2 regions of the Lysinibacillus sp. RC79 genome follow, and region 2 is predicted to be linked to the other one. Evidence: a T-box and tRNA genes for the amino acid it is inferred to sense, from the RefSeq annotation. Region 2 holds a T-box; the other holds one or more tRNA genes.
What was found. A T-box is a leader RNA that pairs with one kind of tRNA and senses whether it is charged. The one in region 2 lies ahead of argS (arginine--tRNA ligase), so its partner is inferred to be a tRNA-Arg.
Positions count from the first base shown of each region.

Region 1: it has a tRNA-Arg gene. The T-box ahead of argS (arginine--tRNA ligase) is inferred to sense a tRNA for this amino acid. The anticodon was not compared.

Region 1 covers NZ_JBGCCD010000001.1:141,139-145,581, forward strand. Annotated here, with positions in the region: partial or broken gene ABH968_RS00600 (SDR family oxidoreductase) at 751-1,000, opposite strand; gene ABH968_RS00605 (SDR family NAD(P)-dependent oxidoreductase) at 1,112-1,360, opposite strand; tRNA gene ABH968_RS00610 (tRNA-Arg) at 1,682-1,755, shown strand; gene ABH968_RS00615 (GNAT family N-acetyltransferase) at 2,453-2,902, shown strand; gene ABH968_RS00620 (hypothetical protein) at 3,278-3,730, shown strand.
Region 2 covers NZ_JBGCCD010000021.1:42,508-46,950, reverse strand. Annotated here, with positions in the region: gene ABH968_RS18255 (MFS transporter) at 1-957, opposite strand, end outside; partial or broken gene argS (arginine--tRNA ligase) at 1,100-2,779, opposite strand; T-box leader at 3,074-3,293, opposite strand; gene ABH968_RS18245 (hypothetical protein) at 3,374-3,769, opposite strand; gene ABH968_RS18240 (hypothetical protein) at 4,035-4,403, opposite strand.

The DNA of each region.
Region 1 (4,443 bases), on a different contig from region 2:
ATTAATGCCTGTGATGAAATTATTTTAGGGGCTTGATCAATTATGCCTTGGCATAATTGCGTCCGGAATCGGCTTTGTGCTTGGGCCTGCGTGATGCAGGTCAGTTAGCCGTTATCGCATGGATGCGATGATTTTAGGCTAACATCCTTTTAAGAACTCCTTTCCGATTCCGTGACATCCGCCGGAGGCTTTAACTTTTTTCAGCGAGTGTTTGGACACTTGCTGAAAGAAGTTAAATACAAGCAAGCCTGTTCAATGTCTTCAGGTACGCCTACACGCCCGATAAATGTTGCTCGTGATCAATTTTACAGATTTTTCGAACGAGAAAGCCTATGCAGGTGTGGCCCGTCTTTAGAAATAGGATGAAAGTGAGGTCAGACAAGAGCTAGCTTTTGCTACCTTAATTGTCTGAAAGGGTGTTATACTTCATATATATACAAGTAAAAGTCTTTAAAACACGCTTGTTCATTGAAAATTGGATATTGTATAAGGTTCGATAGCCTAATTCATGCTATCGGTAAAACAATATGTGTCGTCAAGAAAAGACGCTAAAACACATCGAACGAAACCAACTATACGCTATAGTAACAGTAGCGTAGCCCTATCTGCTATATGCACTGGATAGGGAGGGGTAATGGGATACCCCAACCTTGAGAGCTGTTCAAAACAGAAATGGACTGCGAACGCTTAGTTACTCAGGAATCCCACTGACATTAGTCAGCTTGTCCCTTTAAGGGTGGGAGTCTCAAGGAGCTGTTCATAATCACCTGTTTCAATCCAAACAGGCGAAATACAATTAACCATAATATTATCTGGACCAAAAGAACGCGCTAAAGCATGTGTTACTGCGACGATACCGCCTTTTGTTGCTGCATAGGCATTCTGTATGGGGCTCAGACATCTCAGCGCTTGTAGGGGCTATAGAAACGATTGAGCCGCCATTGACATTCACTCGCATAACTTTTGCAGCCTCCCTTGAACACAAAAAGACCGCGATCAATTATGCCTCGGCATAATTCCGTGACATCCACCGGAGGCTTTAGGCCAACACGAAGTTGGTCACTCAGTCGTTGCCACAGGACGTGGCGTTCTTAGACTGAGTTCCTCTATTTCAGCGGGTGTTCGGACACCCGCTGAAAGAAGTTAAATTTGTTTGAATCATATCATTCCATTCATCCAATGTTACGTCATAAAGAGATTTATGTTGTAATTTCCCCGCATTATTAATTAAAATAGGGATAGTACCAAAATGATTAATAGCTTTTTGCATTAAAGAAACGATGTCCTGTTCTATCGTAACATCTGTTTGAGCAAAAAGAACTGAATGACCTTTCGCAAGTAAATCATTTTCTAATTGCAGCCCTAATTCTTTATTTTAATCGGCGATAACAACATTGGCACCATTTCATACACAAGCACAATGCCTTTGCCGATTCCTTGTGCACCGCCAGTTACGACGACAACCAAATCTTTAAACATATTGCTTTCTCCAGTTTTATTGCTTTTCATTATTTTAGCAAAAGAAGAGCTGAGAGAGGGCATAATGGGGTACATGAAATCATATAATATTAATAATGAGGCAAACCTTGCCTTCATAGTAAAATTAATGTTGACATTATGATATAAAGCACATATAATAAATATTGTCCTTATAGTCCTTATATGGACTACATAATATCATGTCTCAGTAGCTCAGCAGGATAGAGCAACGGCCTTCTAAGCCGTCGGTCGGGGGTTCGAATCCCTCCTGGGACGTATCAAGGTTCAGATAGAATAAGTTTGAACCAACTGAAAAGCGCCTCAAATCCTTTAATATCAAGGGTTTGAGGCGCTTTTCCTTTTTTTGAGAATACGTTAGAACAGGATAGAAAATGAAAAGTTTCTACACATTTTCTACACAAGAAAAAGTATCACGAAGACGCTTCTAGTCTGTTATTGCACTAAGCCGCTAAAAGGTTAGGATAGCCGTATTCTCATTAAACCACTATTCTTGAATGCCATTCATCATTCTTAATGAAAAAGTTTGTAATTTAGAAGCAGTGGGGCGAGAAATGGAAAAGTGGATTGAATATAACCAAAGGCTCGTAAATTAATTTCCCAACATTCACTTTTCTAGAACTTCTAGGCACAAGTTATAAGTTCGGTGTGGTATCACTTAGGAGAACTGTATTACAAAAAGAATTTATAAGTGATAGCCCGGAAGCCACACCTGCTCAAATTGAAGAACAATTAAAATATATGACAGATGTTTGCGGTATCACAGATTTACAGGCAAAACCAAAAAAATGACTGTTTTCTATAAGATTGTTGCTATTCAACTAACGGTGCAGGTTAGTGAAAGAAACTAGCAAAAAGTTTTATAAATGCTAAAATACCTGCAACAGGTAGTATTCATCGAATTTATATCAGGAAAACAATATTTAGCAGTAAACAAACTTGAGGAGGTATTGTAGTGAACCAACACAAAATGATAATTACTCAGTATAATCCCAAATACGCTGAACAAACAGTGGATATGTGGCGAGATAGTAAGGAACAGGCTATTGGTCAGAAAGAAATTCACAGCTTTGAAAGTTACGTTTATTTTTTAAATCATATATTATCTGAACAGTTTCAAATAGATTTAGCGTTAATTGATGAAAAAGTAGTTGGAATGATTGCCTATAATGAAAGGGAAATAAGCCAACTATATATTCATATAGATTATCAAGGAATTGGTATAGGTCATACATTACTAGATAAAGTAAAAGCGCAATCAAGTGGAAGATTAACATTATACACATTTGAAGTAAATGAAAATGCACAACGATTTTATGAAAAACAAGGATTTGAAATCATAGGTAGAGGACATGAAAATGAAGAAAATTTAGCTGATATTCAATATGAATGGATATCCAAATAAATGATTATCAGGTGCTTTTGTGGTAAAAAAGCTAGAGTTCTTCTTCAACTAAAGGAGTGCTTTTCTTCAAGATGGGATTCCGTAGAGATCCCATCTCTTTCTTATTCAACTAACGGAGCAGGTTAGTTTAACAATGATGTTTAACTTGTGTTCAACAATCGGGCCAGATTGTGGAATAACAACTTTTTACTAAAAAAAAATTAGGCTTAAAAATGTTTTGTTCAACGAATGAATGCTTTAGTGCAATAACAATTTATAAAGCATATAAAACAAATCTAATAAACGTTCAAAATATGATTTTGGTAAGGGTTATCTTAATATTTTTGAAACTTTTATAATTGAATTTGCGTAAGCATAGTAACTAATTATTGCAGGATGGGGATTATTATTTTTGTTTATTATGTAGGATTAGGTATAGGTATATTTTTTATTATAGTTGCATTGATTTTTTTAATGATAATGTCTGTAAAAAGAAAAATGGAATTTGGGCAGACAATTAAAATGCTCGGTGCCTTAATAATGGGACTCTTAATGTTATGGTTAACTATACCTAGTTTGAAATTTATAGTTACGAAAGACTTTGAGGTTATTAACGGACAATGTACTTTAGAAATACGTCAAGATGGTCGTTATACTGATTGGTGGTTTAATATGATTGATACAGATGAAGAATTTTCATTTGTTGAGATGCCGGAACTTGATGCTTATGGAAAAGCATCCCCATATTACTGCGAAATTACAGTGTCTAAAGACCATATGTGGGAAATAGGTTATAAAATTTACGACTTTAAGACAAGAAAGCTTATAGACTCTTATAATGGTGAGTAATAGGTTCCTTGAAAAAGAAGAAGATTATACACGACCAGTTAAATAAACGTTCCTAAATGAAAGTTTGGAAACACACCGAAAAGGCACGGATGTTGTTAAATCAACGTTCGTGCCTTTTTACGAGGACTATTGTTTATACCGCTTTTTATGCAAAGCTATAAACATAGCTACGATAGGACTTTTCGAGATTTTTCAGAGTGTGTTATCTGAATAAAAACCAGTATATAGAGACAATTTATTAAGCTGTATACCAGCGTTTTTTTATCGTTCCTATACTTCAATTACAGGGGCTATATAACAATCGGGCACGATTGTTTAATAAACGTCACTGTTCTTCTTAAACTCCCATGAAAGAACGAAATAATCTTTCATTCTCTGTGGTGTATCACTGGTTTTAGCGCTACATGGATGGCTAACGGGTGCTTTACTTGAAGATCTTTGAGTTGCATAGGCAGCTCTTTTTTTCTTTATTGAACTCCCATGAAAGAACTTAATCATCTTTCATTTTCTGTGGTGAAGAGCTGTTTTTTGCGCTTCATGGATGGCTAACGGGGCAGGTTTGTTCAATAAGAAATCACAAAAGGAATGAGCATTTGCTGTAAAAATAGATTAGATTATTAATGTCTAATAAAAAGTAATGCAAAAAATGAGGCACATTAGAACAAAACTGTTAGTGATAAAAAGTTGATGAGTTTAAGTAAACAGAATTCTAC
Region 2 (4,443 bases):
AATTGGGAATAAGCCGCTTAATACGATACCTATGATTAATACAGCAATCCACAACAAAGATCCCGAGCCTAACCATAGCAACACAAAGCCAACCATACCTAAGATCCCTAAAGAAAAGAGCCAACCTATTCGACTCGACCATTTTTCCATTAGTATGGGGACCGAAATATTTCCAATCATTTGTACAATAGACAAAAATGTTAGCATAGAGCTTGCAGCGACAAGGGAAAAGCCCTTAGCCTGTAATATCGGTACTAGCCAGGACATTATGGAGAAGAACAAAGATGTTTGTATGCCAAAGTAAATTAAAATTGTCCAAGCACGGGCATTTTTCCAAGGGTTTCGTGCTGCATTTTCTGTCAATACACCTGTCTCTGGCAGCTCTTGATTTTGTATTACTAGTATCCATATACAAAGAGCGATGATAGCAAGAATTGCCCAACTGCCGAGCGCTATCGTCCAGCTCTCATGAAAATGATTATAAAATGTTATTGTTAGTGCCGCACTCAATGTTGCCCCTGTTCCTATTCCAAATGAATAAATACCAACCACGGTAGTAAAACGGGTCGGGAATTTTTTCTTTATATAAGCATTTAATATGGGTCCAATAAGTGCAATGGCAAATCCTGCAGCAAAGCTTGTGACTACAAGTAGTACATAACTTTCGTTTAAAAATCGTAGCCCATTTGCTAATGCTAGGATAATTATTAAGAGCGTAATAGCTGTTTTTGTTCCGAGTTTCCTTTGTAATGGTACTGCGAATGGTGCAAAGAGTCCCATACAAAACACCGGAATAGATGTTAAAAAGCTCATTTTGGTATTTGATATATGGAGTGATTCCAAAAGTACATTAAATAGTGGCCCTATTCCTGTGACTGCTGGGCGCATATTGAGCGCAACGAAGAAAATACTAACAACCACAATTACCATGGAAACACGCCATTGCTTTTTCTCCATACTTTCTAAAAACCTTCTCTCTATTAATACAGTTAAAAATCAACTGAAATCTAACATTATTGTCAGACCTCTGAATTCTCACTATTTCCTTTTACCATTTTTTCTAGTATCGGTCAATTTCATGGCAATTAATGAATAGTCCTTACATTTTTTTAGGCGCAGCCATTCCCAATAATGCTAGCGATTCTTTTAAAACAACAGCTACACAATGACAAAATGCTAATCGTGATGTTCTTTGGCTGTCATCGACCAATACTTTATTGTGCGCATAATATTTATTAAATTGACGCGCTAATTGTAAGGCATATTTAGCAATTTGCGATGGGTCTGCTTGCTCAAAAGCGTTGGCAATTACTTTCGGAAACTATTCCAACAATAAAATAACCGGCCATGCTTGCTCCCCTAATGCTTCAAACGATACTTCGTAACTATGTTTATTTGCTTTTTCCAAAAGAGATGAAATACGTGCATACGTATATTGAATATATGGCCCTGTCTCACCTTCGAAATGCATCATGTGCTCAATCGAAAACTCAATATCATGAAGACGATCATTTTTTAAATCATTAAAAATAACCGCTCCTACACCAACCTGAAGTGCAATGTTCTCTTTATCCACTAGATTTGGATTTTTTTCCTCGATATTTCGCTTCGCAGTGGCAATCGCTTCTGTTAATACATCTGCTAATAAAACGATCTTTCCTTTACGCGTCGACATTTTTTTACCCTCTTTTAGTATCATTCCAAAAGGCACATGCTGTAAATCTTTTGCCCAATCATACCCCATCTTCTCAATAACGTTAAATAGTTGGTTAAAATGAAGAGATTGTTCATGCCCTACAACATAAAATATTTTTTTAGGGTCATATAGTTGTTTACGATAAAAAGCAGCTGCTAAATCACGTGTAGCATAGAGCGTAGCACCGTCTGTTTTCGTAATTAAGCATGGAAGCATATTATCTAATTCAACGACATAAGCACCCTCAGATTTCACAAGCAGCTCTTTTTCTTCCAATTCCTTAACAACAGCAGCCATTTTGTCATTGTAGAACGCTTCCCCAGCGAAAGAATCAAAGTTAATTCCAAGCAGTTGATAAATGGTCTTGAATTCTTCTAGTGATGCATCTCTAAACCATTGCCAAAGAGCTAACGCCTCTTCATCTCCATCTTCTAATGCTTTAAAAGCGGTACGTGCCTGTTCATTGAGTGTTTCATCCTGCTCCGCTTCTTCATGGAACTTCACATAAATTTTTAACAGTTCCTCTATTGGAGCAGCTTCAATTGTTTTTTGATCACCCCATTTTCGGTAAGCAACAATCAATTTACCGAACTGTGTTCCCCAATCACCTAGATGATTAATGCGAATTGCTCGATATCCATTTTTTTCCACAATATTGGCCAATGCATTGCCGATCACTGTAGAACGTAAATGACCCATGGAAAAAGGCTTCGCTATATTAGGTGAAGAAAAATCCAACACTATATTCCCCTTCGATTCCTGCTGAGTCCCGTATAAATTTTTTTCTTTTACTATTTGGCTAAGCACTTGATGTGTAATCGTTGGCTGATGGTAAAATAAATTGACATAACCTCCTACTACTTGAACCTCTTGTATTAAATCACTGCTTAAATTGTTTTGAATTTCGATAGCGATTGTGTGTGGGGATTTTCTAAATTTTTTTGCGAGCGTAAAGCATGGAAATGCCACATCCCCTAAGTCCAAATTTTTCGGTTTTTCTAGTAAATTTTGAATTTCATTGACAGACAGCTCGTTATTTAATGCCACAGCGATTCTTTTCGCGATTTGTGTATTCATGTTCATTCTCCTCTCAATTTAAAATCAATTTCGCCTTGGCGTAATTGCGTCCGGATTTTGAATTGTGCCAGCACAATTCATTCCTTTGAAAATCCGTGACATCCGCCGGAGGCTTTAGGCCAACATGATGTTGGTCACTCAGTCGTTGCCACAGGACGTGGCGTTCTTAGACTGAGTTCCTCTATTTTCGGTAGGTGTTTGTACATTCACTGAAAAGGGACCACATCTCCTTTTCATCTCGTACCAATAGAGGTAAGAGATTTCTACTGAATGAAGATAAAAAAAGCCCCCGTCTCTAAATATAGAGACGAGAGCATAGTTATCCCGTGGTACCACTCTAGTTGCCATATAATATGACCACTTTCCATTGTTAACGAGGTGACTCCCCGATATTCTCTACTACTAATTCGAGAACCTTCTCCAAAGTGCGTTTCATTTATGGGTTCTGCATTAGGCTCACACCATCCCTAATTCGCTTTCCAGTAACTCCATAAACTACTCTCTTTTTCACTGAATTTAACTGTAATTTCAAAATATTCTACACGAGCCACCATTTTAAGTCAACAGTCTTTTCAGAATTATTAAGAAGTAAATTGTACATTAAAAATGTTCTGCTGAATAATTAACAATAACACTTTTTTCAGCCCTCCATACATTTCGCACCTTATTTTTCGTGATGTCATAGTATGAGAGTACGCTCTCTTTAGGCATTTCTAAAATACTATAACGTTTATTTCCATCAATTATACTAGATAAAAAATAAAATCCGTCTTTGTTTTCATCGAATTTAACGGAGCGAATTTTTGAATAAATACCAGCACTATCTAGTAAAGGCTTTACCTTTTTTGATTGGATATCTATTTCTACAACATGCGAAATAGGACTGTCTACGGCTTCATCATAGCTGATTATTACTGAGCTAGCATCTGGTGCCAATGATGCTCCACTTATAAATCTCTCAACATCGGCTATATGTTTCTTTTTTTTGTCCTTCAATATCATAAATATCTAAACTGTGTTTGATTGGCTGTAATTTCGTTTGATTTTTATTAGCCTCTGTGAGTTTCTTCTGATCTTCGTTCTCGGAGAAAGAGACTACAATTAATTGATTATTATTCGGGTTATAATTAAAAACTAAAACACTTCTATCGTTGTTTCCTTCTTCCCATATTTTTATTTTCTTAGTTTGAAGATTATACGTAGCTATATTAAAATTTCTAAATGCATCTCTTAATAGCACTCTCATAAAGATGATTTTTTGCTATTTGTCTATTTGCATAAAATCAACGTTATTAAATACAGTGGTTAATTGTTTCATTTGATTCGTGTTTAGGTCATTTTCAAATAATTGTATTGTATGATCTGATATGCCATCAGCAAAATACAATTTATTATTAAGTTCAGAATAAGCGAAAGCAGTATAATCCGCCGTTTCCTTACTTAATAAAAATTTACTTTTATTTTGAAACTGGTCAAATTGATAGAATGTAAACTTCAAACTTTTAAGATCAAACACATTGATGTAAAGCTTAGATTCAGAAGCATTATGATCCTCAATTGAAAATATTTTTTTACTAAAGACAATGCAAATCATTATGATGATTATCAAAATAAATAAAAATCTTTTCAAAATCCGCTCCCTTTCCACTATTATAAAATTAAAAGGATCT